One region of the Cellulomonas sp. GbtcB1 genome, then DNA from elsewhere that is predicted to be linked to it. Evidence: riboswitches for the same ligand, from Rfam matches in the RefSeq annotation. Region 1 holds a riboswitch; the other holds the start of a gene.

Evidence for each region. A riboswitch is a leader RNA that binds a small molecule or an ion and turns the genes downstream of it on or off. The one in region 1 is predicted to bind ZMP and ZTP.
Region 2: it holds a riboswitch for ZMP and ZTP, as region 1 does, so the genes downstream of both, glyA (serine hydroxymethyltransferase) here and purH (bifunctional phosphoribosylaminoimidazolecarboxamide formyltransferase/IMP cyclohydrolase) in region 1, are expected to answer to the same signal.

Annotation. Positions count from the first base shown of each region.
Region 1 covers NZ_JAGXJG010000071.1:3,767-19,435, forward strand. The annotation lists gene KVT14_RS18290 (thioredoxin domain-containing protein) at 1-540, opposite strand, end outside; gene KVT14_RS18295 (glycoside hydrolase family 38 C-terminal domain-containing protein) at 684-3,779, opposite strand; gene KVT14_RS18300 (carbohydrate ABC transporter permease) at 3,831-4,736, opposite strand; gene KVT14_RS18305 (carbohydrate ABC transporter permease) at 4,736-5,551, opposite strand; gene KVT14_RS18310 (extracellular solute-binding protein) at 5,665-7,023, opposite strand; gene KVT14_RS18315 (ROK family protein) at 7,299-8,528, opposite strand; gene pulA (pullulanase-type alpha-1,6-glucosidase) at 8,592-12,317, opposite strand; gene purH (bifunctional phosphoribosylaminoimidazolecarboxamide formyltransferase/IMP cyclohydrolase) at 12,543-14,174, opposite strand; ZMP/ZTP riboswitch at 14,224-14,315, opposite strand; gene KVT14_RS18330 (PLDc N-terminal domain-containing protein) at 14,350-14,580, opposite strand; gene purN (phosphoribosylglycinamide formyltransferase) at 14,646-15,302, opposite strand.
Region 2 covers NZ_JAGXJG010000039.1:24,634-40,302, forward strand. The annotation lists gene KVT14_RS13910 (exodeoxyribonuclease III) at 1-736, opposite strand, end outside; gene KVT14_RS13915 (TetR/AcrR family transcriptional regulator) at 795-2,078, opposite strand; gene KVT14_RS13920 (ATP-binding cassette domain-containing protein) at 2,165-3,100, shown strand; gene KVT14_RS13925 (ABC transporter permease) at 3,097-3,906, shown strand; gene KVT14_RS13930 (phosphotransferase) at 3,884-4,285, opposite strand; gene KVT14_RS13935 (cytosine permease) at 4,451-6,022, shown strand; gene KVT14_RS13940 (isochorismatase family protein) at 6,019-6,774, shown strand; gene KVT14_RS13945 (bifunctional methylenetetrahydrofolate dehydrogenase/methenyltetrahydrofolate cyclohydrolase) at 7,180-8,058, opposite strand; gene glyA (serine hydroxymethyltransferase) at 8,072-9,361, opposite strand; ZMP/ZTP riboswitch at 9,426-9,513, opposite strand; gene KVT14_RS13955 (GNAT family N-acetyltransferase) at 9,575-10,081, opposite strand; gene purU (formyltetrahydrofolate deformylase) at 10,217-11,080, shown strand; gene KVT14_RS13965 (nucleotidyltransferase domain-containing protein) at 11,141-11,785, shown strand; gene KVT14_RS13970 (hypothetical protein) at 11,790-12,194, shown strand; gene KVT14_RS13975 (ATP-binding cassette domain-containing protein) at 12,209-12,994, opposite strand; gene KVT14_RS13980 (ROK family transcriptional regulator) at 13,041-14,159, opposite strand; gene KVT14_RS13985 (NADP-dependent isocitrate dehydrogenase) at 14,382-15,599, opposite strand.

The sequences.
Region 1 (15,669 bases):
TGCCGGGGACGCCGTCGCGGAGGGCGACGGCGAGGCGCCCGTGCCCGTGCTCACCGCCGCGCCGTCGAGCAGCGCCAGCGGGTGGATCTCGAGCGTCGCGTACCCCGCGGTCACCCACTGCTCGACCGACGCCGAGTTCGCCGCCCAGAACGTCTCGGCCTCGGGCGACCGGTAGTCGAGGTAGAGCACGAGGTCGAGCACGCCGCTGCTCCGGTCCACCACCGTCGCGACCGGCGACGCCCCCGGGTCGAGCGCGCTCGTCCGGCTCGCCGCCACCGCGCTGCCGTCGCCGGTGAGCACCACCCCGTCGGACAGCATGTTGTGCGGGCCGACCTGCCCCGCGCGGACCGACGCCTGCACCGCGAGCGCCGCGATCACGCCCACCGCGACGACGGCCGTCCCCGCGCCGGCCCAGCCGAGCCGCCTGTTGCGCCGGCGGCGCCGCGCCTGGCGCTCGCGCTCGAGGCGCGCGAGCTCCCGGGCGAGCGCCTTGCGGTCCTTCTTGGGCAGCTTCTCCTGGGCCGGGGGTCGAGAGCTCATCGGTCGCTTCCTGTGCGGGGGTCGGGCGCCGGGGCCCGCCACCGCACCGCGGCGCCGCACCCACCGGCGCCGACGCTCCCGCCCGCACCTGCCGGGACGCTGGGCCGCACCTGGGCGCACCCTGTGCGTCCCGGCGGCGCCCGTCAGGCCCGGCGGAAGCGGAGGGTGACGAGCTGGAACGGCCGGAGGTCGAGCGCGACCGCCGCGCCCGCCGCCCCGGCCGCCCCAGCGGCCTCGTCGCCGGCCCCGGCCAGCACGGCCCGCGGCTCGACCTCGCGCTCGAGCAGGTCCACCTCGGCCACCCCGGCGGCGTCGAAGCCCGCGGTCATAGTCGCCCGTGCCCGCCCGCCGTGCGCCTCGTACAGCCGGACGACCACGTCGCCCGACCCGTCGTCCGCGAGCTTGACCGCCTCGACGACCGCCCCCGGCCCGTCGACGGTCACCAGCGGCGCGACGTCCCGGCCGCCGCGGACCTCGCGCACCGGCAGGTTCGCCCGGTACCCGTCGACGACCGCCTCGGGGATGCCCGCGCCGACGTGCAGCACCGACAGGAACCGGTGCCGGCCCTGATCGGCCTCGGGGTCCGGGAACAGCGGCGCGCGCAGCAGCGACTGCCGGAGCACGGTGGCGGTGCCGCCGTCCTCGCCGACCGCGCGCGTGACGTCGTGGCCGTAGGTCGCGTCGTTGGCGACCGAGACCCCGTACCCCGGCTCGCCGACGTGCAGCCAGCGGTGCGCGCAGATCTCGTACCGCGCCTCGTCCCAGGAGGTGTTGGTGTGCGTCGGCCGGTGCACGTGGCCGAACTGGGTCTCCGCCGCGGACCGGTCGGCGTGCACGTCGAGCCCGAACGCGAGCTTGAGCAGCCGCTGCCGCTCGTGCCAGTCGACCTCGGTGACGATCTCGACCGCGCGGGTGCCGGGCCGGAAGGTCAGCTCCTGCACGATCGTGGAGTCGCCGACGGTGCGCGAGGTGCGGACGACGGCGCGGTCGGGCTTCTCGGCGACCACCTCGAGCGTGTCGGCGTCGAGCAGGTCCTCGACGGTCCGCCGGTACTCGGCGTCGATGTCCCAGGCGTCCCACTGCCGGGGCACGTCGCGGTGCACCTGCAGCAGGTTCGCCAGGTGCCCGGGCGCGACGGCCTCCCGGTCGGCGGCCAGGTCGCGCACGGACGCGAGCTGCCCGCCGGGCGTGAACCGCACGTCGAGCGCGTCGGTGCGCACCCGCAGGGCGTCGCCCTCGCGCAGCACCTCGACCGCGCCGGCCGGGCCGCCGACCGCGCCGTCGACCGCCACCGTCCCGCCCAGCGCCGGCACGCCGTCCCGCGCGTGCGGCGCCGCGTTCAGCCGCACCGTCCGGTCGCCGTCGCCGACCAGGGCCGCGAGCGCCGCGTCGATCAGGACCGTCGCCCGCGCCTCGACGTCGGCGTACGCCTCCTCCGCCTGCCGGTACACCCACCCGATCGACGACCCGGGCAGGATGTCGTGGAACTGGTGCAGCAGCACGACCCGCCACAGCGCGCGCAGCTCGTCCGCCGGGTAGGCGGCGCCGGTCCGGACCGTCGCCGTCGCTGCCCACAGCTCGGCCTCCCGGAGCAGGTGCTCGCTGCGCCGGTTGCCGCGCTTGGTCCGCGCCTGCGAGGTGTAGGTGCCGCGGTGGTACTCGAGGTACATCTCCCCCGACCACGCCGCGGGCGGCCCCCCGGCGTCGGCCAGCTCGGCCTCGGCGCGCGCGAAGAACGCGTTCGGCGACCCCAGCTCCACCTCGGGCAGCCCGCCGAGCGACCGAGCCCGGTCGGCCGCCGCCAGCATCTCGCGCGTGGGCCCGCCGCCGCCGTCGCCCCAGCCGAACGGCACCAGCGACTCCGTGGCGACGTCCTTGTCCGCGAAGTTCCGCTCGGCGTGCGCGAGCTCCTTCGGCGACAGGTCGGAGTTGTAGGTGTCGACCGGCGGGAAGTGCGCGAGCACGCGGGACCCGTCGATGCCCTCCCAGTGGAAGGTGTGGTGCGGCATCCGGTTGGTGTCGTTCCAGGACAGCTTCTGCGACAGGAACCACCGCGACCCCGCGGCCCGCACGATCTGCGGCAGCGCGCCCGTGTAGCCGAACGAGTCCGGCAGCCACACGTCCTGCGTCTCGACCCCGAGCTCGTCGAGGAAGTACCGCTTGCCCTCGACCATCTGCCGGGCCAGCGCCTCGCCGCCGGGCATGTTGGTGTCCGACTCGACCCACATGCCGCCGACGGGCACGAACTGGCCGGCGGCGACCTTCTCCTTGATCCTCCCGAACAGCTCCGGGTGCCGCTCGGCCACCCACGCGTACTGCTGCGCCGACGAGCACGCGAACACGAAGTCCGGCCGCTCGTCCATCAGCGCGACGACGCTGGCGAAGGTCCGCGAGCACTTCCGGACCGTCTCCCGCGCCGGCCAGAGCCAGGCGGAGTCGATGTGCGCGTGCCCGGTCGCGAGCACCCGGTGCCCGCCCGGCGCCGCCGGCACGTCGAGCACGGGTCGCAGCACCGCCCGGCCAGCCGCGGCGGTCCCGGCGACGTCGGCCGGGTCGACCGCGTCCACGACCAGGTCCAGCGCGCGCACCACCCGCGCGTACCGGGTCGAGGCCGGGTCGACGACCTCGACCAGCCCGAGCACCGCGAGCAGGTCCTGCCACAGCTCCCAGACCTCGACGTCCCGCAGCACCACCTCGGCGGACCGCAGCGCGTACAGCGGGTCCGTGCCGGCGGTGAGCGGGTCGCCGAGCGGCGTCGGCCCGTACCAGGTGCTGCTGCCGACGTCCGGGTTGCCCGCGGCCTCGACGTAGACGTCGACCCGGTCCTCGGACCACGGCACCGCCTGGTTCCGCGGTGACAGCCCCTTGACGGCGACTCCGTCCGGTCGGAGCACGAGGCCCTCCGCCTGGAAGCCCGGCTGCGTCGTCGTGAACCCGAGGTCGATCGCGAGCTCGACCGCGTGCCGGCCGGCGCGCACCTCGTCGGAGCCGAGCCAGCCCGCCGGCACGTCGCCGGTCATCCGGAACCACGTCGTGCTCCACGGCGCACCCCACGGCGTCCCGGGCGGCGCCGCGGCGTACTCCTGCGCGGTGGCCGTGTCGAACGGCACCGGCTCCCCCGGCGCGGTCCAGGCGGTGACGTCGAGCGGCGCGCGGCCGGCGACGACCGCCGGGGCGAGCCGCTCGTGCAGGAACCGCTGGACGCGCTGGACGACGGCGGCGGAGTGCTCGACGGGCATGGTGGACCTTCCTGACGGCGTGCGGTGATCGAGTCGAGAGGGCGGGGGGCGTCAGCCCTTGACGGCCCCGGACATGGCGAACGAGCCCCCGGAGAACCGCTGCACCAGCAGGTACAGCACCAGGACGGGGACGGAGTAGAGGATCGAGAACGCCGCGAGCCGGCCGTACGCGACCGTCCCGTAGGTGCCGAAGAAGCTGTAGATCGCGACGGCAGCGGGCTGGTTGTCCGGCGAGAACAGCAGCACGAACGGGACGAAGAAGTTCCCCCACGCCTGCGTGAACACGAAGATGAACACCACGGCGATGCCCTGGCGCATCAGCGGGACCACGATCCGGCGCAGCGCGGTCATGGACCCCGCGCCGTCGACCCAGGCGGCCTCCTCCAGGGACACCGGCACGGAGTCCATGAAGTTCTTGGTCATCCAGATCGCCATCGGCAGCGACGTCGCCGCGAGGAAGAAGATCGTCCCGGGCACCGAGTCGAGCAGCCCCAGGTACACGAACAGCGCGTAGACCGGGACCATCATCGCCGTGATCGGCAGGCAGGTGCCGAACAGGATCGAGTAGAGGAACGGCTTGCGGAACCGCATCTGGTAGCGGGACAGCGGGTAGGCGGCGAGCACCGACGCCAGCACCGTGAGCACGCCGGTGCCGAGGGACAGCACGAGCGAGTTCCACAGCGGCCGGAAGGTGGCCTCCCAGGTGAGGATCTCGGTGAAGTTGTCCGTGGTGATCGACTCGGGCAGCTTGACCGACACGGTCGCGGCGGGGTCGAGCGACGCCAGGACGATCCACGCGAGCGGGACCAGGAACGCGATGCCGACCAGCACCAGGGCGAGCGTGACGAGCAGCCGGCCGGTGCGGCGCCGGGGCGACGCGACGGACGGGACGTTGCGTCCGGCGCGCCGGCGGGCCGACGACGCGACCGGGGCGGTGGGGGCAGTGAGCGCGGCCATCAGTCCACCTCCGGCTTGAGCACGCGGATGTACACGATCGAGAACACGGCCCCGACCAGGAGCGTCACGGTCGCGATCGCCGTGCCGTAGCCGACCTGCGCGAACTTGAACGCCTCCTGGTAGGCCAGCACGGGCAGCGTCGAGGAGTCAGTGCCGGGCCCGCCGCCGGTCATCACCCAGATCAGGGTGAACACCGCGAGGGTCTGCAGGGTCGTGAGCATGAGGTTGGTCGAGATCGACCGGCGGATCATCGGCAGCGTGATCCGGAAGAACCGCTGCGGGCCGGTGGCGCCGTCGATGGCGGCCGCCTCCGTGACGTCCGGCGGCACCTCGGACAGCGCGGCGCCGTAGACCATCATCGAGAACGCGGTCCCGCGCCAGATGTTCGCCAGGATCACCGCGAGCATCGGCACCGAGATGAGCCAGGTCGGGCCCTCGAGCCCGAACCACCCGAGCACCTGGTTGAGCGTGCCGTCGGTGGAGAAGAACGCGTACAGCGCGAACGCCGCGACGATCTCCGGCAGCACCCACGCCACGACGACCAGCGCCGACACCACCGCGCGCAGCGGCTTCGCGGCGGCCCGGAGCAGCAGGGCGAGCGCCATGCCGAGCACGTTCTGCCCGATCACGGCCGACGCCCCGACGAACACCACCGTCAGGACGACGGCCTTCCAGAAGCCGTCGTCGGTGAGCAGCTCGGCGTAGTTGTCCAGGCCCACGAACTCCGGGTTCGCCGCCTTGTAGCCGGTCAGCGCCTGGTTGGTCAGCGAGCCGTAGAACGACCACAGCACCGGGCCGGCCAGGAACACCAGCATGAGCGCGACCGCGGGCAGCAGCGGCAGCAGCCGCAGCGCGGTCCGGCCGGGCCGGCGACGGGGGCGGCGGAACCCGCCCCCCGCCGCCGGCAGGGCCGGCGTGGCGGTCGTCATCAGCCGGCGGCCTGCGTCGCGTCGTCGCCCACGATGGACGCCAGCCCCTCGTCGTAGGTGGCCGCCGCCTCCTCGGCCGTCGCCTGCCCGGTCGCCACCGACTCCGCGGCCACCTGGATGTTCGACGAGATCTGCGAGTAGTCCGGGGTCGCCGGGCGGAAGTGCGTGTAGTCGACCAGCGAGCTGAAGAACTCGAACGACGGGTTGAAGCCCAGGTACTCCGGGTCCTCCGCGACGTCGGTGCGCACCGCGATCTGGCTGTTCTCGGTGTCGTACTTGAGCGAGTTCTCCTTGTTCAGCGCCGTGGCGATGAAGTCGAACGCCGCCTGCGGGTCGCCCGCGTGCGCGCCGACCGCGAGGGTCCAGCCGCCGGACATCGAGGTGAAGCCGGGCTCCTGCCCGTCCTGGGTGGGCATCGCGGCCATGCCCAGGGTGTCCTCCCACTCGGGCCAGGCGTTGTCGCCGGTGATCCAGCCGCCGGGCAGCCACGAGCCGTCGACCGCCATCGCCAGCTTGCCCTGCGGCAGCAGCTCGGTGGCGACGCGGGCGCCGACCGACGCGTCGAGCGCGATGTCCAGCGACGGCGCGAGGCCCTCGCCGTAGATCGTCTCGAGGAACGCCAGCGAGTCGGTGAAGCCCTGCGAGCCGGTGATCCACTTCTGGGTGTCGGCGTCGTAGAGCTCGTCGTCGGTGCCGTAGAGCAGCATCTCGAAGCCCTGCATCGTCGTGGCCTCGCCCGCGGCCTTGCCGGCGTACACGTTGATCGGGGTGACGTCGGGCAGCTTGTCCTTGATCGTGCGCGCGGCGGAGAGGATGTCGTCCCAGCTCTCCGGCTGCCAGTCGGTCGGGAGGCCGGCCTGCTGGAACAGGTCCTTGTTGTAGTAGAGCCCGCGGGTGTCGGTGCCCATCGAGACGCCGTAGACCTTGCCGTCGTCGCCGAGCCCGGCCTGCCGGGCGGTGTCCGGGAACTGGTCCCAGTCCTCCCACGCCTCGACGTACTCGTCGATCGGCTGCAGGTACCCCGCCGCGGCGTCCGAGCGGATCTGGAACGTGTCCTCGTAGATGACGTCGGGCGCGGTGTCGGGCGACCCGTTCATCAGCGCGAGCTTGGTGAAGTACTGGTCCTGCTCCGCCTCGATCGGCACGAGGTCGACGGTCATGCCCTCGTTCGCGGCCTCGTACTCGGACTTGGCCTTCTGCAGCAGGTCGTCGAGCTGCACGAACTGCGCGGTCTTCTGGTACGCGACGGTGATCGTCGAGTCGTCGGCGGCGCTGTCGCCACCCCCGCTGCTGCACGCGGCGGTGAGGCCGAGCGCGACGACGGCCCCGGTTGCGATGACGGTCCTCTGGAGACGCATGGATGCTCCTTTGCTCCACGTGCACGGCCCCGGGCGGCGCTGCCCCGGACTCGATAACTACAACGTCTGGATGAATTGCTGTCAAGGGTCAGGCGCGCGCCGAGACGCAACCGTGACGCGCGCCCGCCGGGCGCGACGGCGCCCGTCCTGCGCGACGAGGGCGTCACACGGCGACGAGGTCGGCACATGGCGACGAGGTCGTCGCACCCCGGCGAGGTCGTCACGCACGAGGGACGACCTCGTCGCGTCCTGACGACCTCACGGGGCCGCGGGCGTCAGCTGACCAGCAGCAGGTCCGTCGGGCGCGGGGTGAACGCGCGGCCCAGCAGGATGCACCCCGCGCCGACCGCCCCGACCTGGGGCCCGAACGCCGAGGACGCGACGGTGAGCGCGTGCCCTCCGGGGACGACGTGCGCCGCGATCTCGGCCTCCAGCGCCGCGGCGGCGTGCGGGGCGATCCGGTCCCACAGCGGGCCGCCGACCAGCACGGCCGGGACGTCGAGCAGGTCGGTGAGCACCCCCGCGGCCATGCCGACCCGCCGGCCCGCGAGCGCGAGCACCTCCCGCGCGCCGGGGTGCCCCGCGTCCGCAGCGGCGCACAGCGCGGTCACCGCGTCGTCCACCGCGCGCGGGTCGGTGCCGTCGCCCCAGCCGGGGAGGTCGACGCCCGCCGCGCGCCCCTGCTCCGCGAGCGCCTCCGCCCGCAGCACCGCGCCCAGGCAGCCGCGCCGGCCGCACCAGCACCGGGCACCCTCGGGGTCGGCGACGAGGTGCCCCGACTCCCCCGCGTTGCCGGACACGCCGCGCACCACCTCGTCGTGCAGCACCGTCGACACGGCGACGCCGGTGCCGAGGTAGAAGAACACGAAGTCCGACGCGTGCTCGCCGGGGTGCCACAGGTGGGCGCTCGCCGCGGCGATCACGTCCTTGTCCAGCACCGCGCGCAGGCCCGTGCGCTCCGCCACCGCGTCCCGCAGCGGCACGTCGTGCCACCCCGGCAGGTGGGGCGGGTCGAGCACCACGCCCGCCTCGACGTCGATCGGCCCGGGCGCCGCGATGCCGACGCCGAGCACGCGGTCGCGCTCGACGCCGGCGGCGCCGATGAGGCCCTCGATCTCGGCCACCAGGCCGGCGACCACCGCCTCGGGATCCTCCGGGACCGGCGTCGGCACCTGCGCCCGCGCGACCACGGCGCCCGACAGGTCGAGCAGCACGAACGTCATGGTCGCGGGGTCCAGGTGCACGCCGACCGCGAACCGGCTGCCCGCGGCGAGCCGCAGCAGCGTGCCCGGGCGGCCGGGGCCGCGGCGCGCCGCCTCGCCCTCCTCGACCACCAGGCCGAGGTCGAGCAGGCGGCGCGCCACGTTGGTCACGGTCTGCGGGGACAGCCCGGTGCGCCGGGCCACCTCCGCGCGGGCGAGGCCCCCGCCGGCGCGCCGGACGACGTCCAGCACGACCGTCTGGTTGAAGTCGCCCATCCGCGGCAGGTTGGTCCCGCGACGCATCGTGCCTCCGTCCGTCCGCCGGGCGACCGGGGCGCGGCGGCGCGCCCCGGTCGGCTGGTCGCATCATGGCAGACGGCCGGCCACCCCTTCGCGCGCGGCCACCGCGGCGGCCCGGGCGCGGGCCCGCACCAGCCAGGTGCCGCCGCCGACCGCGGCGAGCGCCGCGAGCAGGCCGAGCAGCAGCTGCGCGCCCGTGACGGCCAGGGGGCCGCCGGTGCCCGCGCCCGGGCCGGAGGCCGCGGCGTCGCGGTCCGGGCTGCCGTCGCCGGGGGTCCCGGCCGGGTCGCCACCGCCCGGGGCGCCGGGCGCGCCAGGACCCGGGTCGACGGGGGCAGCGCCGTCGGCGGCCCGGACCAGCACCGCCACGGTCCGCGCGGGTACCGTCACGGTCCCGCTCGCCGCGTCCCAGGTGGTCGTCCGGACCACGTCGTCGCCGCCCGCGGCCTGCACCGGCGACAGCGCGTAGGTCGCGCCGGCCAGCGCCGGGAGCTCCTGCGTCACGGCGTCCGGGGACGCGTTGAACACCACGAGCAGGCCGTCGAGGTCCGCGTCGACGTCGGGGCCGACCGTGTCGTCCACGTGCATCACGATCACGCCCGGGGTGGCGTCCGCCCCGGCGTCGGGGAACGTCAGCTTCTGCCGGATCAGGTCGGCGTCGCCGAGCCGGAACAGCGGGGTGGAGAACCGCAGCCGCAGCAGGTCGTCCGCCGCCGCGCGGGCCGTGGCGATGTGCGCGGCGGTCGGCTTGAGCGCCGGGTCGGCGAGCAGCGGGCGCATCGGGTCCCACTTCTCGGCGTTCGCCCACGCGCCCGGCAGGCCGCGGCCGAAGCCGTTGTCCTGGCCCGTCCAGTCGATGGCGTTGAACCAGTCGCCCGAGTCGTAGCTGTCCCGGTCGAGCGACTTGGACCGCAGCTGGTCCGTGCCGGCGTGCCAGAACGACACCGTCTGGGACAGGGCCGCCGTGGCCTGCGACAGCGTGTTCATCCGCACCCGGTCGTCCATCGAGGTGGTCTGCGGCAGCTTGATCGTCAGCAGGTCGAACAGCGTCTCGTTGTCGTGCGCGTCGACGTAGCTGACCACCTCCTCGGGCGAGTCCGCGTACCCGGCCGGCGCCCCGCGGTAGTCGATCTGGTCGCCACGCAGCACCTCCCCGGTGTGCGTCGGCAGCAGGTAGTCGCGCAGGTTGCCGGCCAGCCCGAGCCGGACCACGTCGGTCGCGAGGCCGAGGTCCTCGAACTCGGCGGCCGACCCCGTGTTCACCGAGGCCGCGTCACCGAGCTGCGCCTGCTGCCCGTTCGGGTCGGTCGCCAGGCCGGTGCCGAAGCCCTGCGTGAACATCGACGAGCCCTCGACCGGCGACCCGCCGTGCACCGCGTCGCGGAGCCGGTCGGAGAACGTGCCGATCCCGGTGCCGCCGAGCTGCCCCTGCGTGGCCTGCTCGAACAGCGCGTTGCCGGCGACCTCGCCGAAGTCCCAGCCCTCGCCGTACAGGTACACCGCCGAGCCGTCGACGCCGTCCGCCTCGACGGTCAGCGCGTCCAGCGCCGCCCGCACGGCCAGCATGTTCGCCCTCGAGTGGTGGCCCATGAGGTCGAACCGGAAGCCGTCGACCCTGTAGTCCCGGGCCCAGGTGACCACCGAGTCGACCATGAGTTTCTCGGCCATGGCGTGCTCGGTCGCGACGTTCTGGCAGCAGGTGCTGGTCTGCACCTGGCCGGTGCCGTCGAGCCGGTGGTAGTACCCGGGCACGACCCGGTCCAGCACCGACGTCGCGTCCTGCCCGCTCGCCGCGGTGTGGTTGAACACCTGGTCGAGGACGACACCCAGCCCCATGTCGTGCAGCGCCCCGACCATGGTGCGGAACTCGGCGACGCGGGCGCCGCCGTCCGGGTCGGTGGCGTAGGAGCCCTCGGGCGCGGTGAAGTGCCACGGGTCGTAGCCCCAGTTGAAGCCGTCGCGCTCGCGGATCGCGCCGACGGCGGCCTGCTGCTCCGTGCCCGCCGGGCCGAACCCCGTGAGGTCGCCGGTCACCGCCTGGGCGGCCCGGTCCTCCTCGATCGACGCGATGTCGAACGTCGGCAGCAGGTGCACGGTGGTCAGCCCCGCGTCCGCGAGCTCGCGCAGCCGCGCGGTGCCGTCCGAGTCCCGGGCGAACGCCAGGTAGGTGCCGCGCTCGGCCTCGGGCACGGTCTGGTCGGCGATCGAGAAGTCGCGGACGTGCAGCTCGTAGATGGTGTGGTCCACGGCCCGCTCGACGACGGGCCGGGCCGTGTCGGCCCACAGCGCCGGGCGGTACGCCGGATCGGTCAGGTCGACCGCGACGGCGTGCGTGGAGTTCAGCGTCAGGGCGACGGCGTACGGGTCGGTGACGACGTTGGTCTCGATCCGGCCGGTCGACGGCACGTAGACCTCGACCTCGTACCGGTAGCGGGCGCCGGACCATGAGGGGTCACCGGTGACGGACCAGGTGCCGTCGGCGGCGCGGGTGGTCACGACGCGGGTCGAGGCGGTCGCGAGGTCCGCGCCGGGCGCCCAGGTCAGCAGCGTGACGTCCCGCGCCGTCGGGGCCCAGAGCCGGAAGGTCGGGGTGCCGCCGGACCAGGTGACCCCGAGGTCCGCGTCGGCGGCCGAGGCGTACAGGTCGTCGAGCACGCCCGGGACCTGGACGCCGGTGAGGGCGGTCAGCCCGTCCGCGTCCGCCTGGGAGACCTGGACCTCGCCGGTGAGCAGCGCGGCCGCGTCCGTCCCGGGCGCGACGCGGAGCGCGACGGCGCCCGCGAGCGCCGGGAAGTCGGCGCGCACGTCCGCGGGCAGCCCCGCGGCGTCGTAGGTCAGCGGGACCTCGCCGGCGCCCGCGGGCCCGGTCACCGCGCCGTCGGTCACGCCGATCCCGCCCTCGGCCGCGTGGTGCAGCGCCCAGGTCAGGTCCGTCGGGTCGGCGCCGCCGAGCAGGTCGCGCGGCCAGGCGAGCAGGTCGGCGCGCACCCAGTGCGCCCGCTGCTGCCCGACGCCCGTGAGAGGCGGGTTCTCGACGGTGATCTCCAGCAGGTGCGTCGCGACGTCGTACGCGAACGACACCTGCTCGCCGTCGGACGTCGCGAACGTGTAGTTGTCGCCGCCCACCGCGCCTCCCTGGCCGTAGTTGACGTCCCACGACATCCCGTGGGCGACCTTGACCTGGTACGAGCCTGCCGGGATCTGCGTCGTCGACCACTCGTACACGCCGTCGCCGTCCGAGTCCTTGGCCCAGGTGGCGAGGCAGTCGGGGGCCCAGTCGCCGGGGCAGCCGACCTCGGACTGGTACGAGCCGGGCAGCGTCACGACCGGCCCCTGGGCGGTGTTCTGGAAGTCGCCGGACACCGGGTCCCAGTAGAACGTCACGTCGACGGGCGCGCCCCCCGGGTCGCCGGGCACCGTGTACGCCACGTTCGCGCCGCCCACGACGCCGCCGGCGCCGTAAGCCACGTCCCACGTCCCGTCGAGGGCGACCTTGTACTCGTAGTCGCCCGGCGGCAGCGCGAACGTGCCCTCCCAGACGCCGTCGGGGCGCTCGGCGAGCTGGGCGTCGTCGCAGTCGGGCTGCCAGTCGCCGGTGCAGCCCATCGCGGTGTTGTGGCTGCCGGGGACGGACACGGAGGTGAACGTGGGCGCCGGGTCGGCGGCCACGGCGTCCGCGGGGTCGTCCGCGCCGGCGGTCGCGGCGCCGGAGACCAGCAGCGCGCCGGCGGCCAGCAGGGCCAGGACGCGGCGCCGGGCGCCGCGGGGTTCGAGGGGTGTCCGGGGCGCCACGGAAGGGCGCCTGCGGGCGTGCGTCATCACAGGACTCCATCGTCGGGGGTGAGCGTCAGCAGCGCGGCTACCTGCGACTGTATCCGCTTGCAGAAAGGTGCTGCAACGATTTGCAGGTACCGGCTGCGGCCCCGACGGCACGAGGCCTACGCCTTCCGGCGCGACCCCCCGAGATCTCGGGGGGCGCGGCCGGAAGCCGTGGGCCTCGTGCGGGACCGCCCCGTGTCAGTGGGCGAAGTGGCGCGTACCCGTCAGGTAGAGGGTCACGCCCGCCGCGGCCGCCGCCGCGACGACCTCCTCGTCGCGGACCGAGCCGCCCGGCTGCACGACCGCGCGCACGCCGGCGTCCAGGAGCACCTGGAGGCCGTCGGCGAACGGGAAGAACGCGTCCGAGGCCGCGACCGCGCCGCGCGCCCGCTCGGCGTCGCCCGCGTTCGCCCGCTCGACCGCGAGCCGGCACGAGTCGACCCGGTTGACCTGGCCCATGCCCACGCCGACGGACGCGCCGCCGTCCGCCAGAAGGATCGCGTTCGACTTCACGGCCCGCACCGCGCGCCACGCGAACGCCAGGTCCGCGAGCGTGGCGGGGTCGGCGGCCTCCCCCGCGGCGAGCGTCCAGGTCGTCGGGTCGTCGCCCTCCGCGCCGATGCGGTCGACCTGCTGCATGAGCAGCCCGCCGCTGATCGGCCGGAGCTCGACGCCCGCGGACGGCGCGCCCTCGACCACGAGGAGGCGGATGTTCTTCTTCCGGCTCAGCACCTCGAGCGCCTCCGGCTCGTACGCCGGCGCGACGACGACCTCGGTGAACACCTCGGCGATCTGCTCCGCCGCCGCGCGGGTCACCGTGCCGTTGGCCGCGATCACGCCGCCGAACGCCGAGACAGGGTCGCAGGCGTGCGCCTTCGCGTGCGCGTTCGCGATGTCCGCGCCGACCGCGATGCCGCACGGGTTCGCGTGCTTGATGATCGCGACCGCCGGGCCGTCGTGGTCGTGCGCCGCGCGCCAGGCCGCGTCCGCGTCGACGTAGTTGTTGTACGACATCGCCTTGCCGTGCAGCTGCTGCGCCTGCGCGAGCCCGGCCGCGCCGTACCCGGAGGTGTAGACCGCGGCGCGCTGGTGCGGGTTCTCGCCGTAGCGCAGCACGTCCGCACGGTCCCAGGTCGCGCCGACCCAGGCCGGGAAGCCGGTGCTGACGCCGTCGACCTCGTCGGTCGTGGTGGCGACGTTGCCCATCCAGGACGCCACCGCGACGTCGTAGGTGGCGGTGTGCACGAACGCCTGCGCGGCGAGCCGGGTGCGCTCGGCCAGCGTGAAGCCGCCGCCCTGCACCGCGGCGACGACCTCGTCGTACCGGGCGGGGTCCACGACGACCGCGACGCTCGGGTGGTTCTTCGCCGCGGCGCGGACCATCGACGGGCCGCCGATGTCGATCTGCTCGACGCACTCGTCCGGGGTCGCGCCCGAGTCGACCGTCTGCGTGAACGGGTACAGGTTGACGACGACCAGCTCGAACGGGGCGACGCCCAGCTCGTCGAGCTGCGCCAGGTGCTCCGGGCGGCGGGTGTCGGCGAGGATGCCGGCGTGCACGCGCGGGTGCAGCGTCTTCACGCGGCCGTCCAGGCACTCGGGGAAGCCGGTCAGCTCCTCGACCCGGGTGACGGGCACGCCGGCGGACGCGATCGTCCCGGCGGTCGACCCGGTGGACACGAGCTCGACGCCCGCGGCGTGCAGGGCGGTCGCGAGCTCGACCAGGCCGGACTTGTCGTAGACGGACAGCAGCGCGCGGCGCACCGGGCGGCGGGTGCTCTCCGCGGTCGGGTCGGCGACGGGCTCGACGGGCGGCAGGGCGTGGGACATGGCGGTCCTCCGTGTGGTCGGTCGGGCACCACGGGGGTGCCGCTCGGGACCTGCGCACCCAGGCGGACGGTGCATCGGCGGGACTGCCTCGGCCGCTCCCTGGTGGTCAGTTCCACCTCGACGCCAGTCACGACCGGGGACGAGCCTAGCCGACCGCGCCGCCGGCGTCGGCGGCTCAGTCCGTCCGGCGGCCCTTGGCGAAGTACGCGATCGGGCCGACCCAGTTGACCAGGATCGCGAGGCCCCAGGCGGCCTTCGGGCCGTTGACCTGCGCCGGCGGCCGCTTCGCCAGGTCGCGGTAGGCCGCGGCCGTGAGCGCGAGCTGCGCCGCGGTGAGGACCACCGTGCCCACCTTGCGACGCGTGCTGAGCTCGGACCAGTGCTTCCCCGCGCGTGCGTGTCCCATGGCCCGACGCTACGCGGGCGCCTCGCCGCGCGGCAGGGGCCGGAGGTCCCGCACCGGGTGCGGCCCTAGCCGACGGTGACGGTCCGGCCGTCGACGGTCAGCCCGTCCGCGACGATCCGGCCCACCCACTCGACCAGCAGGCGCCGCTCCGCGACCTTGATCCGCTCGTGCAGCGCGGCCTCGTCGTCGCCGGGCTCGACGGGCACCGCGACCTGCGCCACGACCGGGCCGGTGTCCACCCCGGCGTCGACGACGTGCAGCGTGCAGCCGGTGACCTTCGCGCCGAACGCCAGCGCGTCCCGGACGGCGTGCGCGCCGGGGAACGCGGGCAGCAGCGCCGGGTGGGTGTTGACGACCCGGGCGGGCCACCGGTCGAGCACCGCGGCGCCGAGGATCCGCATGAACCCGGCCGACACGACGAGGTCCGGCCGGAACACCGCGATCGCCTCCGCGAGCGCGCGGTCCCAGGCGGCGCGGTCGTCGAAGTCGCCGGGCGCCACGACCGCGGTCGGCACGCCCGCGGCACGCGCGAGGTCCAGACCGCCGGCCGACGCGCGGTCGGCGACGACGCCGACCGCGCGGCCCGGGTAGGCGGGGTCGTCGTGCGCCGCGAGCAGCGCCGCGAGGTTGGTCCCGCCGCCGGACACCAGCACGACGAGCCGGCCGGCGGCGCGGGTGGCGGGTCGGGGCGCGTCGGGGGTGCTGGGAGCGGGGGCGGCCATGACCGCACACCCTAATCGCGCGCCCCGACCGCCCGGGCACACCCCCACCGACCTGCCTGCTCGCCTGCCTGCCCCCCACCTCCGCCGAGATGGCAGCTCTCGGCTGCGCCTAGGTGCTCCCCGGCAGCCGAGAGTTGCCATCTCGGCGAGCGGGTCCGGGTGCGGCAGTGCGCGGGTGGTGCGCGAGAATGGCCCGCGTGAGCAACCCGTACGCCCCGCCCTCGTCCGACCGCGCCGCCGCGGACGGCCGCGGGGGTGCCGCGGGCGCCCCCGGGCGCACGGCGGGCGGCGACCCGACCGACCCCGCCGACCCGACCGGTCCGGGCCCGGCCGGCCCCGCCGGGCCCAGCCCCGGTCCGTCCGGCCC
Region 2 (15,669 bases), on a different contig from region 1:
CCGCCCGGGCGCGGTCCGCGAGCGACGGCGTCGCCAGCTGGTAGTCGATCCGCCAGCCGGAGTCGTTGTCGAACGCCTGCCCGCGCCAGGACCACCACGTGTACGGGCCCGGGCCCTCGCCGCCGTGCTCGCGGCCCAGGTCGCGCCAGCCCTGCTCGTCGAACCAGGTGTCCAGGTACGCCCGCTCCTCGGGGAGGAAGCCGGCCGCCTTGCGGTTGCCGCGCCAGTTCTTGATGTCGACCTCGCGGTGCGCGATGTTGAGGTCGCCCGCGACGACCACGTCCGCGCCCTCGCCCGCGAGCTCGGCGAGCCGCTTGGTCACGACGTCGAGGAACGCGTACTTCTCGTCCATCTTCGGGGTGCCGGCCTGGCCCGAGTGCACGTACGCCGAGACGACGGTGAGCACCCGCGGCTCCGCCCCGTCGGCCGCGGGCAGCTCGAGGTCCGCCTCCACCCAGCGGCCGCTGTCGGCGGGCACGCCCGTCCCGATGCCGATCCGCACCGCGCGCATCGGCAGCCGCGAGGCGATCGCGACCCCCGCGCGCCCCTTGGTCTCGCTGGCCTCGTGCGCCAGGTGCCAGTCCGCCGCGGACAGGTGGTCGCCCAGGATCTCGTCCGAGGCGCGCACCTCCTGCAGCAGCAGGACGTCCGGTCGGCGGGCCTCGACCCAGTCGGCCATGCCCCGCTTGAAGGCGGCCCGGATCCCGTTCACGTTCACGCTCGCTACCGTCAGCACGCGGACCATCCAACCTCATGCCACCGACACGCGCGGACCGCCCCGGCGGCCGCCGGGGTCACCCCGCCCCGGCCGCCCGCGCCGCCTCGCGCGCCTCGGCGCGGGCCACCACCGCCGCCACGCCGTCGAGCACCAGCCGCAGCCCCCAGTCCGGCCGGCCGTCGTCGTCCTCGGCGACGGAGTCGGCGTCGAACGCCCCCGCGTCGAGCGCCTGCGCCAGCACGGGGTGCTCCTGCGGGTCGGTCACCGCGCGCAGCAGGGAGGCGTAGTCGACCAGCGCCGGGTGCGCGGCCGGCCCCGGGGTGCCGCCGTCGGCCTCCTGCGCCGCGGCCGCGTAGGCCCGTTCCGCCTGCGCCTCCGCGGCCACGACCTGACCCTCGGCGAGCAGGTGCAGCGACAGCCGGCCGACCACCGCCGTCCGCTCCGCCCAGCTCAGCGGCGTGCCGTCGAGCGCCCGCAGCCCGCGCTCGAGGAACGCCACCCTCGCCGGGCCCGGGAGCGCCGCGGCCGCGGGGGTCTGGACCGCCCAGGGGTGCCGCCGCGCCAGGTCGAGCTGGTCGGCGCACCAGCGCTCCAGCGCGGCCCGCCAGGCCGGGACGCCGTCGCGGGACGCGAGGCCCGCCGCGTCGTCTGCGGCCGGCTCGCCCGCGGGCGTCACCGCCTCGGCGAGCGCCGCGTCGAGCATCACGGCCAGCAGGTCGTCCTTGCTCGACACGTACCGGTAGAGCGCCATCGTCGTCACGCCGAGCCGTTCCGCGACCCGCGCCATCGACACCGCGCCCAGCCCGTCCGCGTCCGCCAGCGCGATCGCCGCCTCGGCGATCCCGGCGACGGTCAGCCCCGGGCGCGGGCCGCGGCGCCCGACCGGGGCCGGGCGCCAGAGCACGGCGAGTCCGGGGGGCAGGTCCGGGCCCGCCTCCTCGTCCCCCGGCTCCCGTGCCGCGAGCGCGCGCAGCCGCGCCCGCTCGACCTGCCGGGCGGCGCGCTGGGCGGCGAGCTGCGCGTCGAGCGCGGCCCGCTGCGCCTCGCGCTCGGCCCGGTCGGCCTCGCGCTCGACCTCGCGGACGGCGCGCTCCTGCTCGGCGCGCAGCCGCTCGGCCTCCTCCTCGGCCGCGCGGGCGGCGCGGTCGCGGTCGCGCTGCGCCTTCTCGGCGTCCTTGCGGGCCCGCTCCCGGTCCTTCTCGGCCCGGGCGGCCTCCTTCTGCGCGGCGCGCTCGGCCTTCTCCCGGTCGCGCCGCAGGGCCTCGGCGTGCTTGCGGGCGTCCGGGTCGGCGGGGTCGGCGGGGTCGAGGGCGGAGGCAGTCGCGTCCGGGTCGGCCGGCCGGTCGTCGTCGGGCTGCATCGGACTCCTTGACCGTGGGTGGATCAACTGTGTACAACATACACACCGCACCATCCGTGTACGACGTAGACAGAAAGGAGCCGACGATGGACACCCCGATGATCGAGACCCGGGCGCTGCGCAAGGCGTTCGGGTCGACCACCGTGCTGACCGGCGTCGACCTCGTGGTCCCGCAGGGCCAGGTGCTCGCGCTGCTCGGGCCGAACGGCGCGGGCAAGACCACCACCGTCGAGATCCTCAGCACGCTGCTGCGCCCCGACGGCGGCACCGCGACCGTCGCCGGGCACGACGTCGTGCGCGAGCCCGACCGGGTGCGCGAGGCGATCAGCCTGACCGGCCAGTTCGCCGCGGTCGACGAGCTGCTGACCGGCCGGGAGAACCTCCGCCTCATGGCCCGGCTCGCCCACCTCCCGCGGGCCGTCGGGCGGGCCCGCGGCGACGAGCTCCTCGAGCTGTTCGACCTCGTCGGGGCCGCCGACCGGCTCGTCCGCACCTACTCCGGCGGGATGCGCCGGCGGCTCGACCTCGCCGTCGGGCTGCTCACCCGCCCGGCCGTGCTGTTCCTCGACGAGCCGACCACCGGGCTCGACCCGCGCAGCCGGTCCGACCTGTGGGCCGTCATCCGCGACGTCGTCGCGCAGGGGGCCACCGTGCTGCTGACCACGCAGTACCTCGACGAGGCCGACGCCCTCGCCGACCGCGTGGCCGTGCTCGACCACGGCCGGGTCATCGCGCAGGGCACCGGTGCGGAGCTCAAGCGCCAGGTCGGCGCCGCGCACGTCGAGCTGCAGCTGGCCGGCGGGCGGACCGAACGGGTCGCGACCGACGCCTCCGTGCCGGACGTGCGCCGCATCCTCGCCGACGTCGAGGTCCGCCGGCTGCCCGTCGAGTCCTGGCGGGTCGCCGTGCCCACGCTCGACGACGTGTTCCTCACCCTCACCGGCCGCCCGGCGGACGCCGTCCCGGCCGCCGACGCGCCCGAGCCCGAGGCCGCGGACCTGCTCACCCGGGAGGCGTCGTGACCGCCACCGCCCTCGCGCCCACCCGCACCGCCACCCGCCCGCCCGCCGGCGGGTGGGCGCTCCAGGACACCGCCGCGATGATCGGGCGGAGCCTGCGCCGGTCCCTGCGGACGCCCGACACCCTGATCATGGGCATCGCCCTGCCGGTGATCCTCATGCTGCTGTTCGTCTACGTGTTCGGCGGCGCCATCCAGACCGGCCAGGCCGCCTACGTCGACTACGTCGTGCCGGGCATCGTCCTGCTCTGCGCGGGCTACGGCGCCGCGACGACCGCCGTCTCCGTGGCGTCCGACATGACCGGCGGCCTGATGAACCGGTTCCGCACCCTCCCGGTGCGCCCGGTCGCGGCGCTGACCGGCCACGTCGTCGAGTCCGTCGTCCGCAACGCCGTGTCGACCGCCCTCGTCGTCGGCGTCGCCTACGTCACCGGGTTCCGGCCGACCGCCGGACTCGCGGAGTGGCTCGCGACCGCCGGCCTCGTGCTGCTGTACGTGCTCGCCCTCACCTGGACGGCCGTCTGCATCGGCATGGTGTCCTCGGGGCCGGAGGCCGCCAACGGGTTCACCTTCGCGATCATGTTCCTGCCCTACGTGTCGAGCGCGTTCGTCCCGCCCGAGTCCATGCCGCGGGTCCTGGAGTGGATCGCGACCTACCAGCCCGTCACGCCGGTGACCGACACCGTGCGCGCGTGGCTGGTCGGCGCGCCGGGCGGGCAGCCGCTCGTGGCGCTGGCGTGGTGCGCGGGGCTGCTCGTGGTCGCACGACTCACGGCGGCCTGGCTGTTCAGGCGACGCGCGGCGCGCTGACCCGCGTCGGGGCCACCCCGCGCAACCGCGCCAGCACGTCGACGAGCGCGTCCTGGACCGCCCTCCGCGTCGCATCCGCCACGGAGGGATGCACGTCGGACCACCGCGACCCGGGGACGTGCTCGGTCACGTGCACCTGGGTGCCGTCCACCACCCGCGCCGCCACCGTCCGCGGCACCGGCACCCCCGCACGGCGCGCCGCCTCCTGGGCGTGAGCCGCCCGGAGCAGGTCGGGCGCCGCGCCCGCGGGCGCGGTCTTCACCACCAGCGGCTCACCGGCGGCGCCGGTGACCGCGCGCACCTCCGCGCCGCCGTCCCCCGCGAGCACGGCGGTCACCCGCGCGCGGCCTCCGAGCACCGCCGTCAGCACCGCGTCCACGGATCACCTCCCGGTCTGCCCCTCATCGTGGCAGCCACCCGACCGCGACCGGTAGCCCGCGCCGCGGCGTCGTCCGCGCGGACGCGAGCCGGGGGCCACGCCGTCGTCCCCAGGCTCGCGCCGGAGGGGGTGACCGCGAGCGTCCGCGGTGGTGGGATGGGGCGCATGACCCTCCCTCCCCCGGCGGGCGCCGCACCCGCCACCGGCCCCGGAGCCACTCCCGACGCCGAGCCCGGCGGCGCCGTCCCGCCCGGCCGCGCGCTGGCCGTCGAGTCCGCCGGCGTCGACGTGATCGCCGACCGCGACCGCAAGGGCACCCCCCGCCAGCTGTTCTGGCCGTGGTTCGCCGCCAACGTGTCCGTGCTCGGTCTGTCCTACGGCGCGTGGGTCCTCGACTTCGGCGTGTCGTTCACCCAGGCCGTCGTCGCGAGCGTCGTCGGCATCGTGTTCTCGTTCCTGCTGTGCGGGATCGTCGCGCTGGCCGGCAAGCGCGGGTCCGCCCCGACGATGGTGCTGTCCCGGGCTGCGCTCGGCGTGCAGGGCAACCGGGTCGCCGCGGTGCTGTCCTGGCTGCTCACCGTCGGCTGGGAGACGATCCTCGCCGCGCTGGCCACCCTCGCCACGGCCACCGTCGTGGAGGCGCTCGGCTGGGGCGGCGGCACCGGCGTGCAGGTCGTGGCCCTCGTGGTGGTCGCGGCGCTCATCATCGCGGGCGGCGTGTTCGGCTTCGACCTGATCATGCGGATGCAGACCGTCATCACCGTGGTCACCGCCGTGCTGACCGTCGGCTACGTGCTGCTCGTCCTCGACCACGTCGACACCGCCGCCGTCACCGCGCTGCCGTCCGGCACCGCCCAGGCGTTCATCGGCGCGCTCGTGTTCATGATGACCGGGTTCGGGCTCGGCTGGGTCAACATGGCCGCCGACTACTCCCGCTACCTCCCGCGGCACACCTCCGGCCGCGGCGTCGTCGGGTGGACCACGTTCGGCGCCTCGCTCGCGCCGGTCGTGCTGCTGCTGTTCGGCCTGCTGCTGGCGGGCTCCGACCCGGAGCTGCGCGCGGCCATCAGCGACGACCCGATCGGCGCGCTCACCACCATCCTGCCGACCTGGTACCTCGTGCCGTTCGCGGTCGTCGCGGTGCTGGGCCTCATCGGCGGAGCCGTGCTCGACATCTACTCGTCGGGCCTCGCGCTCGTCTCGACCGGCCTGCCGATCACGCGGCCCGTCGCCGCCGGGATCGACGGCGTGATCATGGTGCTCGGGACGATCTACATCGTGTTCGGCTCCGACACCTTCTTCGGCGTGTTCCAGGGCTTCCTCATCACCCTCGGCGTCCCGATCGCGGCGTGGGCGGGCATCATGATCGCCGACGTCCTGCTCCGCCGACGCGACTACGACGACCTCGACCTGTTCGACCCGCGGGGTCGCTACGGGCGGGCCGCCGGGGTGCCCCTGACGCTGCTCGCGCTCGGCACCGTCCTCGGCTGGGGCCTGGTCACCAACGCGTCCGCCGGGTGGCTCTCTTGGCAGGGGTACCTGCTCGGGCCGATCGGGCTCGGCGGGACCGAGGGCGCCTGGGCCTACGCGAACCTCGGGGTGCTGGTGGCGCTGGCCGTCGGGTTCCTCGGGACGCTGCTGCTGCGGCGCGGGGCGGTGCGACGGCAGGAGGCGCTGCCTCCGGCCGGCGGCGTGGTGGGTGCAGGTGCGGGCGCCGACGCGGGGGTGGTCCGGTGACGGCCGGGCCGGGGTACGAGGACGCCGGCAGCGCGGCGGGGGCCGGGCCGGGGCACGAGCAGGCCGGCGGCGCGGCGCGGGCAGGGCAGGGGCGCGAGGACGCGGGCGGCCCGGTGACGGCCGGCGAGCACGACCCGGCGGCGGCAGCTGGGCACGGCGCGGCCGGCGCGACGCCCGGGCGGGCCGTGCTGGTCGTGATCGACATGCAGCCCGTGTTCGCCGACCCGGGCAGCCCGTGGGCCGCGCCGCGGTTCGCCGAGACGCTGCCCGTCGTCCGCGCCCTCGCGGAGCAGGCCGGCGCCGACCGCACCGTCTTCACGCGGTTCGTCGCCCCGGAGCGACCCGAGGGCGCGTGGGTGGCCTACTACGCCGACTGGCCGTTCGCCCTGCAGCCCGAGGACGCCCCGGCGTACGCGATCGTCCCGGAGCTGGCGGCCCTCGCCGCGGCGTCGTCCGTCGTCACCGCGACGACCTTCGGCAAGTGGGGCCCGGACCTCGCGGCGCACGTCCGCCCGGGCGACACCATGCTGCTCGCCGGCGTCTCGACCGACTGCTGCGTGCTGTCGACGGCGCTCCCGGCGGCCGACGCCGGCGTGGCCGTGCGCGTGGTGGCGGAGGCGTGCGCGGGCGCCGACGACGCCAGCCACGCCCGCGCCCTGGACGCGATCCGCCTCTACGCCCCGCTGGCCGACGTGGTCGACGCGACCACGGCGGGCGCGATCCTGGCGACCACGACGGCCCCACCGGACTGACGCGGCACCCCGCGGTACACCCCTGTCCGGCTCCCTCGTCAGCCGGTGACCTGCGTACGCGCGACCGCCGATCGCACCGACCGCGCCATCGCGCCGATCGCGCCACCGCGCCGCTCGCACCGATCGCGCCACCGCGCCGGTCGCGCGGACACCGCGCTGCGCCGCGCGGCGGCCTCGCGCGCCCGCCGCACCTGAGACCCCCGCGAGGTCGGCGGTTCCGCCCGAGGTCGGCGGTTCCGCACCGGTCGCCGTGGCCGCAACCGCCGACCTCGGCTGGCGGTGACGACCTCGCACTGCACCCCGCACGCCGAACGCCGGGTGACGCCCCGCCGGAAGCGCGACGCCCGGGTGCGCGGCCGGCCCCGTGGGACCGGCCGCCCACCCGGGCGTCGGCGATGCGTGCCGTCAGGCCTGGCGCTCGGCGGACTCCACGACGTTCGCCAGCAGCATTGCGCGCGTCATCGGCCCCACCCCGCCGGGGTTCGGGCTCACCCACGCGGCCACCTCGGCCACGCCGGCGTCCACGTCGCCCGCGATGCGGCTCTTGCCCGTCTCCGGGTCCGACACCCGCGACACGCCCACGTCGACCACCACGGCGCCCGGCTTCACCAGGTCGGCCGTGAGGATCCCGGGCACGCCGGCGGCGGCCACGATCACGTCGGCGTTGCGGGTGTGCTCGCCGAGGTCGGCGGTGCCGGTGTGGGTGAGCGTCACCGTGGCGTTCACGGCCCGCCGGGTCAGCAGGAGCCCGATGGACCGCCCGACCGTCGTGCCGCGCCCGATGACGGTCACGTCGGCCCCCGCGAGGGAGACCCCGTGCCGGGTGAGCAGCTCGATGATGCCGCGCGGCGTGCAGGGCAGCGGGGAGTCGATCTCCTCGTTGACCCGCAGCACCAGGCGCCCGAGGTTGGTCGGGTGCAGGCCGTCCGCGTCCTTGTCGGGGTCCACGAGCTCGAGCACCCGGTTGGTGTCGATGCCGCGCGGCAGCGGCAGCTGCACGATGAACCCGGTGCAGGCCGGGTCCTCGTTCAGCCGCTGGACCGCGGCTTCGATGTCCTCCTGGGAGGCGTCGGCGGGCAGGTCCTCGCGGATCGAGGCGATGCCCACCTCCGCGCAGTCCCGGTGCTTGCCGGCGACGTAGGACACCGAGCCCGGGTCCTCCCCCACCAGCAGCGTGCCGAGCCCGGGCGTGATGCCGCGCCCGGCGAGCACAGCCACCCGCTCCTTGAGCTCGCTCTTGATCGCGGCGGCCGTGGCCTTGCCGTCGAGCGTCTTCGCCGTCATGTCGCGGCCCCGGTCAGTACTGCTGCAGGCCGGGGTACAGCGGGAACGCGTCGGCCAGCTTGGCCACCCGCGCCCGCAGGCCCTCGACGTCGGCGGACGCACCGGCGGTCAGCGCGGTCGCGATGATGTCCGCGACCTCGGTGAACTCGGCGTCGCCGAACCCGCGGGTCGCGAGCGCCGGGGTGCCGATCCGCAGGCCGGAGGTGACGCGCGGGGGGCGCGGGTCGAACGGCACCGCGTTGCGGTTCACCGTGATGCCGACGTCGTGCAGGAGGTCCTCGGCCTGCTGGCCGTCGAGCTGCGAGTTCCGCAGGTCGACCAGCACCAGGTGCACGTCGGTGCCGCCGGTCAGCACGGACACGCCCGCGGCCGCGACCTCGGGCGAGACGAGGCGGTCGGCGATGATCCGCGCGCCGTCGATGGTGCGCTGCTGGCGGTCCTTGAAGTCCTCGCCGCCCGCGATCTTGAACGACACGGCCTTGGCGGCGATGACGTGCATGAGCGGGCCGCCCTGCTGGCCCGGGAACACGGCGGAGTCGATCTTCCTGGCGTACTCCTCGCGGCTCAGGATGAAGCCCGAGCGGGGGCCGCCGATCGTCTTGTGCACGGTGGACGACACGACGTCCGCATACGGCACGGGCGACGGGTGCAGGCCCGCGGCGACCAGACCGGCGAAGTGCGCCATGTCGACCCAGAGCTTCGCGCCGACCTCGTCGGCGATCTCGCGCATCGCGGCGAAGTCGAGGTGCCGCGGGTAGGCGGACCAGCCGCCGATGATCACGGCCGGGCGGTGCTTGAGCGCGGCCTCGCGGATCGCCTCGGGCTCGATGAGGAAGGTGTCCGGGTTCACGCCGTACGCGCCGACGTCGTAGAGCTTGCCGGAGAAGTTGATCTTCATGCCGTGCGTCAGGTGGCCGCCGTGCGCGAGCTCGAGGCCCAGGATGCGGTCGCCGGCGTTGGCGAGGGCGTGCAGCACGGCCGCGTTCGCGGTCGCGCCGGAGTGCGGCTGGACGTTGGCGTGCTCGGCGCCGAACAGCTCCTTGGCGCGGGTGATCGCGAGGGTCTCGGCGATGTCGACCTGCTCGCAGCCGCCGTAGTACCGGCGGCCCGGGTAGCCCTCGGCGTACTTGTTGGTGAGCACGGAGCCCTGCGCCTGCAGGACGGCGCGCGGGACGAAGTTCTCGCTCGCGATCATCTCGAGCGTGCCCTGCTGGCGGGCGAGCTCCCCGTCCAGGACCGCCGCGATCTCCGGGTCCACCTGGGACAGGTTCTGGTCGAGCAGGGGCGTGTTCTCGGCGCTCATGCGTCTCCTCGGCAGTCGGCGGGCGCGGTCTGTCGACCGCACACCGATCGATGGTGTGGGGTGACCGCGGGGCCCAGGCGTCCGACCCGACGTCGTGCTGCTGCGTCGCTCCCCGGTGGTGACCCACCTGTGCGCCAGTCGCGACCGGTTCAGCCTAGCAACGTCCCCGCCGGGGCGGGGCGGGCCGTCCGCGGACCGGTCGCGGGACGAGGATCACGCCGAGGCGGGCGCCTCCGCGTCGGCCTCGCCGAGGATCCGCCGCAGGTACGCGTACGTGAGGTCCCCGACCGTCTGGTCGTGCTCGTGCGTGTAGCCGTGCTTCTCGTACAGCGCGAGGTTCTGCACCGAGTCGCGCCCGGTGAACACCCAGATCTCCTCCACGTCCTCCGGCAGGTGCGGCAGGATCGCGAGCAGCAGCTGCGTCCCGATGCCGTGGCCCTGCTGGTCGGGCGCGACCGCGAACCGGCCGAGCGTGGCCTTCTTGCCCTCGAGCACGACGCGGATCGAGCCGACCAGGCGGTGACCGGCCCAGGCGCCCAGCGTGACGACGCCCTCGGCCGCGAGGTCCGCGCGCAGCTCCGACAGGGTCTGGGTCAGCGGCGGGATATGCGGGTCGTCGTACTGCTGGGCCTCGGTGACGAACGCCGCGCGGCGCAGCGTCAGGAGCTCGCCGGCATCGGCGTCGGCGATGGGCCGGATGGTCACCTCGGTGTCGCTCATGCCCCCATCGTCTCAGGACGTGCGCGAGGTCGACAGCCCGGAGGTCCCGATGTCGCCCGGATTCCACCCGGTGGACACCTCCGGCCCGCGGACGCCCCGGGCTGCCGCGCGTCGCGCGCGGGTACCCTCCCCTGCGTGACGACCTCGACCCCTGCGGCCACCTCCTGGGTGCTGTCGCTGTCCTGCCCCGACCAGCCCGGCATCGTCGCCGCCGTCGCGGGGCTGCTCGCCGAGCACGGCGGGAACATCACCGAGTCGCAGCAGTTCGGCGACCCGCTGTCGGGGCTGTTCTTCATGCGCGTCGAGGTCGCCGCCGAGCGGACCCGCGAGGAGCTGGAGCAGGCCCTGGCCGCGCTCGCCCCGCGGTTCTCGATGGACTGGTCCCTGGACGTCGCCGGCCGCAAGGTCCGCACCCTGCTGCTCGGCTCGACCGCCGCGCACTGCGTGAACGACCTCGCGTTCCGGCAGCGGTCCGAGGGCCTGCCGATCGACATCGTCGGCCTGGTGTCGAACCACACCGCGCTCGCCGACCTGGCGGCGTTCTACGCCATCCCGTTCCACCACGTGCCCGTCACGAAGGACACCAAGGCGGCGGCCGAGGCCCGGCTCCTCGAGCTCGTCGAGGAGCTGGACGTCGAGCTCGTCGTGCTGGCCCGGTACATGCAGATCCTGTCCGACGACCTGTGCCGCGCGCTGGCCGGGCGGGTCATCAACATCCACCACTCGTTCCTGCCGTCGTTCAAGGGCGCGCGCCCCTACGCGCAGGCCCACGACCGCGGCGTGAAGCTCATCGGCGCGACCGCGCACTACGTGACCGGCGACCTCGACGAGGGCCCGATCATCGAGCAGGACGTCGAGCGCGTCGACCACACCCGCGGGGTCGCGGACCTGGTCGCGCTGGGCCAGGACGTCGAGCGCCGGGCGCTGGCCCGCGCGGTGCGCTGGCACGCGGAGCACCGGGTGCTGCTCGACGGGCACCGGACGATCGTCTTCCGCTGACCGGGGTCTGATACTTTTTCATCAGACCTGATGAAAAAGTAGTAGACCGCGAGGTCACCCGTGAACCTGAGCGACCCGATCTCCGCCGTCGTCCCCAGCCTCGAGGGGCGGGTGCTCGTCGTCCTCAGCAGGGCCCAGGCGCCGCTGACCGGGTCCCGCGTGGCCGACCTCGTCCCTGGGTCGTCGAACCCCGGGGTACGAGCGGCGCTGGGGCGACTCGTCGAGCAGGGCACGGTGCTGGCCGCCCGGTCGTCGCACGCCGTGCTCTACCGTGCGAACCGGGAGCACCTCGCCTGGCCCGCCATCGAGGCCGCGGTCCGCTTCGCGGCGCACACCCTCGACGCGCTGCGGGAACGGCTCGTCGCTCTCCTCGTCGAGCACCTGGGCCCGGATCGCGCGGCTCGGACCACCGTCGCGCTCTACGGCTCGGTCGCACGCGGGACGAGCGACCGGCGGAGCGACGTCGACCTGGTGGTGCTCACCCCCGACGATGTCGCCGCCGACCAGGCGGAGCACCTGCTCCTCGACATCACCGTGGGTGTCGAGCGGTGGACCGGCAACGCCTGCTCCGTGTACGAGCTGTCCACAGATCGCCTGACGGCCCTTGTCCGGGCCGCTGACCCGATGGTTCGTTCGTGGCTGGACGATGCCACCACGATCAGCGGCCCGGACCTGAGGGAGCTGCTGCGAGCCCACGGAGCGTGACCACATGCCGCCACGGACGACGCGGATGACCCCGGCGTCCGCCCGCGAGCGCGCCGAGATCGCGCGCGAGCACCTGCGCGTCGCGGAGGAGCGGCTCGCGGCGTGCGCCGACGGGCCGTCCCGGGAGGCGAGCGTGTCCGCGGCGAACGCCATCAGCGCCGCGATCGCCGCGGCCGATGCGATCTGCGGCATCGTGCTGGGGCACCGCAGCAGCGGCCCCGACCACCGGGCGGCCGCGGCGCTGCTCGCGCAGGTCGCGGACGGCGCCCCGCTCGCACGACGGCTGGTGCGGCTGACAGCGCAGAAGTCCCAGGCCCAGTACGGCGACTACGTCACCGCCCGGGTCGCGCGGGACGTCACGGCGTCCGCCGCCCGCCTCGTCTCGGCACTCCCCCAGTACGGCGTCTGACGCCGGCCGACGACTCAGAGCGTCGCCGGCCGGGTCGTCGGCCGCGCCGCCCGCCCCGTCGGCGTGATCCCCGTGATCGCCGCGATGAGGTCCTCGTACGACGCGTGCTCGGCGTCGAAGTCGCCGTTGATCCTCCCGAGCCGCAGCACGACGATCCGGTCGGCGACGGCCTGCACGTCGACCATCGAGTGGCTGATCATCACGACGCCGAGGCCGCTCTCGCGGAGCCGCTCGACCATGTTGAGCACCTCGGCGGTCTGCGAGATGCCGAGCGACGCCAGGGGCTCGTCCAGCACGACGACCCGCGGGTTCCCCACGAGGGTCCGGGCGACGGCGACCGCCTGCCGCTGGCCGCCGGACAGCGCACGCACCGGCGCCCGGACGGACGGCACGCGCGCGGCGAGCTGGCTGAGCACCTCCCAGGCGCGGCGCTCCATCCGCCGCTCGTCGAGGATGCCGGCGCGGCGGAGCTCCTGGCCGAGGAACAGGTTCTGCACGACGTCGAGGTTCTCGGCCAGCGCGAGGTCCTGGAAGACGGCCGCGATGCCGAGCTCCCGCGCGGCGCGCGTGGACGGCATGGTCACGGGGACGCCGCCGACCTCGATGTGGCCGGAGTCGGGGGCGAGGGCGCCCGACATCACCCGCGCGAGCGTCGACTTGCCGGCGCCGATGTCGCCGACGATCGCCACGACCTCGTGGGCGTGGATGTCGAGGTCCACGTCGACGAGCGCGCGCACGGCGCCGTAGTTGCGGGACACGCCCCGCACCGACAGGACGGGGGTGCCCGGTGCCCTGGTCATCGGTCCTCCTCCGCTGCGTCCTTGCCGCGTGCCGTGCTGCACCGGCTCATCCTGCCACCGCCATGGACTGGGCAATACCGGCGTGGTCGAGCGCGAGCGCCAGCGCCCCCCGCACCTCGGCCGCGGTCCCGAGCTCGGACACGACCACCTCGACCGGCCCGGCGGTGCTCGGCAGGGTCCGCTGCGCGAGCACGCTCCGGAAGGTGTCCAGCAGGATCGGGCCTGCGTCGGCGAGCCGCCCGCCGACGACGACGAGCTCCGGGTCGAACAGGTTGCAGGTGTTCGCGGCGGCGACCGCGAGCAGCCGCCCGGCGTCCGAGATCACCCGCCGGCAGCCGGGGTCGCCGTCCTGGGCGCGCGCGATGACGTCCGACAGCGTGAGGTGCCCGTGGCTGGACTCCAGCATCCGCAGCAGGGCGGGCGCGCCGATGAGCGCATCGAGGCAGCCGCGGTTGCCGCACCGGCAGATCGGGCCGTTGTCGTCGATGGTGATGTGCCCGAACTCGCCGGCCGCGCCCGTTCGACCGTGGAAGACGCGCCCGTCGACGATCAGGCCGCTTCCGACGCCGTGCGAGACCTTGAGGTAGGCGACGTGCCGTTTGCCCCGGGCGGCGCCGTGCCGCAGCTCGGCCAGCGCGCCGAGGTTGGAGTCGTTGTCCACCTGGACGGGCACGCCGAGCCGGCGCTCGAGCACCTCGGGGACGGACACCCCGTCCCAGCCGCGGAGCACGCCCACCGACACGATCCGGCCGGTGACCGGGTCGACGGGGGCCGGCACCCCCACCCCGACGGCGAGCACCTCGGACATGGTGGCGCCGACCGAGTCGACGAGCTCGGTGAGCAGCAGCGACGCGCGCTCCAGGCCGGCGTCGGCGCGGTGGTCCGGCGGCAGCGGCATGCGCTGGTCGGCGACGACGCGCTGGGCGACGTCGGCGATCGTGACCCGCAGCGACCGGGAGCCGAAGTGGATGCCGCCGACCAGTCCGAGGTTGCGCGCGAGGGTGACCTGCTGGGCCCGGCGACCGCTGCGGGAGGTGGGTGCCGTGGCGAGCACGCCGGCGCCGGTGAGCTCCTTGACGATGTTCGACACCGTGGCGGGTGACAGCCCCGTGACACCGGCCAGCTCGACCTGCGTGAGTGAGCCACGCTGCTGGACGGCACTCACGATCCGGGCCCGGTTGGCTTCACGGAGTGAAGATTGCGATCCCGGGGTCACTCTCTCAGTGCCCACGTAGCCGAGGATACAGGCGCCACGACCCCGATCCGCACGCCGCGCACCACCCACGCAGATGCGTTCGAGAGGTGACGGCACCGGCGTCCTGATTACGGCGACGGCCGCCGCCCGCGGGGTGCGGGCGGCGGCCGTCGAGGTCGTGCGGCGCGGGCGTCAGCCCAGGCGCGCGGCCAGGTTCTCGTCGAGGGCCGCGAGGAAGCCCTCGGTGGTCAGCCACTCCTGCTCCGGGCCGACCAGGAGCGCGAGGTCCTTGGTCATCTTGCCGCTCTCGACCGTCTTCACGACGACGTCCTCGAGCGTCTCGGCGAACTGGGTCACCTCGGGGGTGCCGTCCAGCTTGCCGCGGTGCTTGAGGCCGCCGGTCCACGCGAAGATCGACGCGATCGGGTTGGTCGACGTCGGCTTGCCCGCCTGGTGCTGGCGGTAGTGCCGGGTGACGGTGCCGTGCGCGGCCTCGGCCTCGACGGTCTGGCCGTCCGGGGTCATGAGGACGGAGGTCATCAGGCCGAGCGAGCCGAAGCCCTGCGCGACGGTGTCCGACTGGACGTCGCCGTCGTAGTTCTTGCAGGCCCAGACGTAGCCGCCCTCCCACTTCATGGCCGAGGCGACCATGTCGTCGATGAGGCGGTGCTCGTAGGTGAGGCCGGCCTCGGCGAACGCTGCGGCGTACTCGGCGTCGAAGACCTCCTGGAACAGGTCCTTGAACCGGCCGTCGTAGGCCTTGAGGATCGTGTTCTTGGTGGACAGGTACACGGGGTACTTCCGCTGCAGGCCGTACGCGAACGAGGCGCGCGCGAAGTCGCGGATCGACTCGTCGAAGTTGTACATGGCCATGGCGACGCCGCCGCGGTCCGGGTACGTCACGACCTCCTGGCGGATCGGCTCGGAGCCGTCCTCCGGCGTGAAGGTCAGGGTCAGCGTGCCCGCGCCCTTGACCACGAAGTCGGTCGCCTTGTACTGGTCGCCGTGGGCGTGGCGGCCGATGATGATCGGCTTGTTCCAGCCCGGCACCAGGCGCGGGATGTTGCTGATGATGATCGGCTCGCGGAAGACCACGCCACCGAGGATGTTGCGGATCGTGCCGTTCGGGGAGCGCCACATCTTCTTGAGGCCGAACTCCTCGACCCGGGCCTCGTCCGGGGTGATCGTCGCGCACTTGACGCCGACGCCGTGCTCCTTGATCGCGTGCGCCGCGTCGACCGTGACCTGGTCGTCCGTCGCGTCGCGGTTCTCGATCGACAGGTCGTAGTAGCGCAGGTCGATGTCGAGGTACGGATGGATCAGGCGGTCCTTGATGAACTGCCAGATGATCCGCGTCATCTCGTCACCGTCGAGCTCGACGACCGGTCCAACCACCTTGATCTTCGCCATGCGGGCCAGATTACTTGACGTCGAGAGACTTCGCGGGCGGGCCGGCCGCGAACCGGCCCGCATCCAGGCG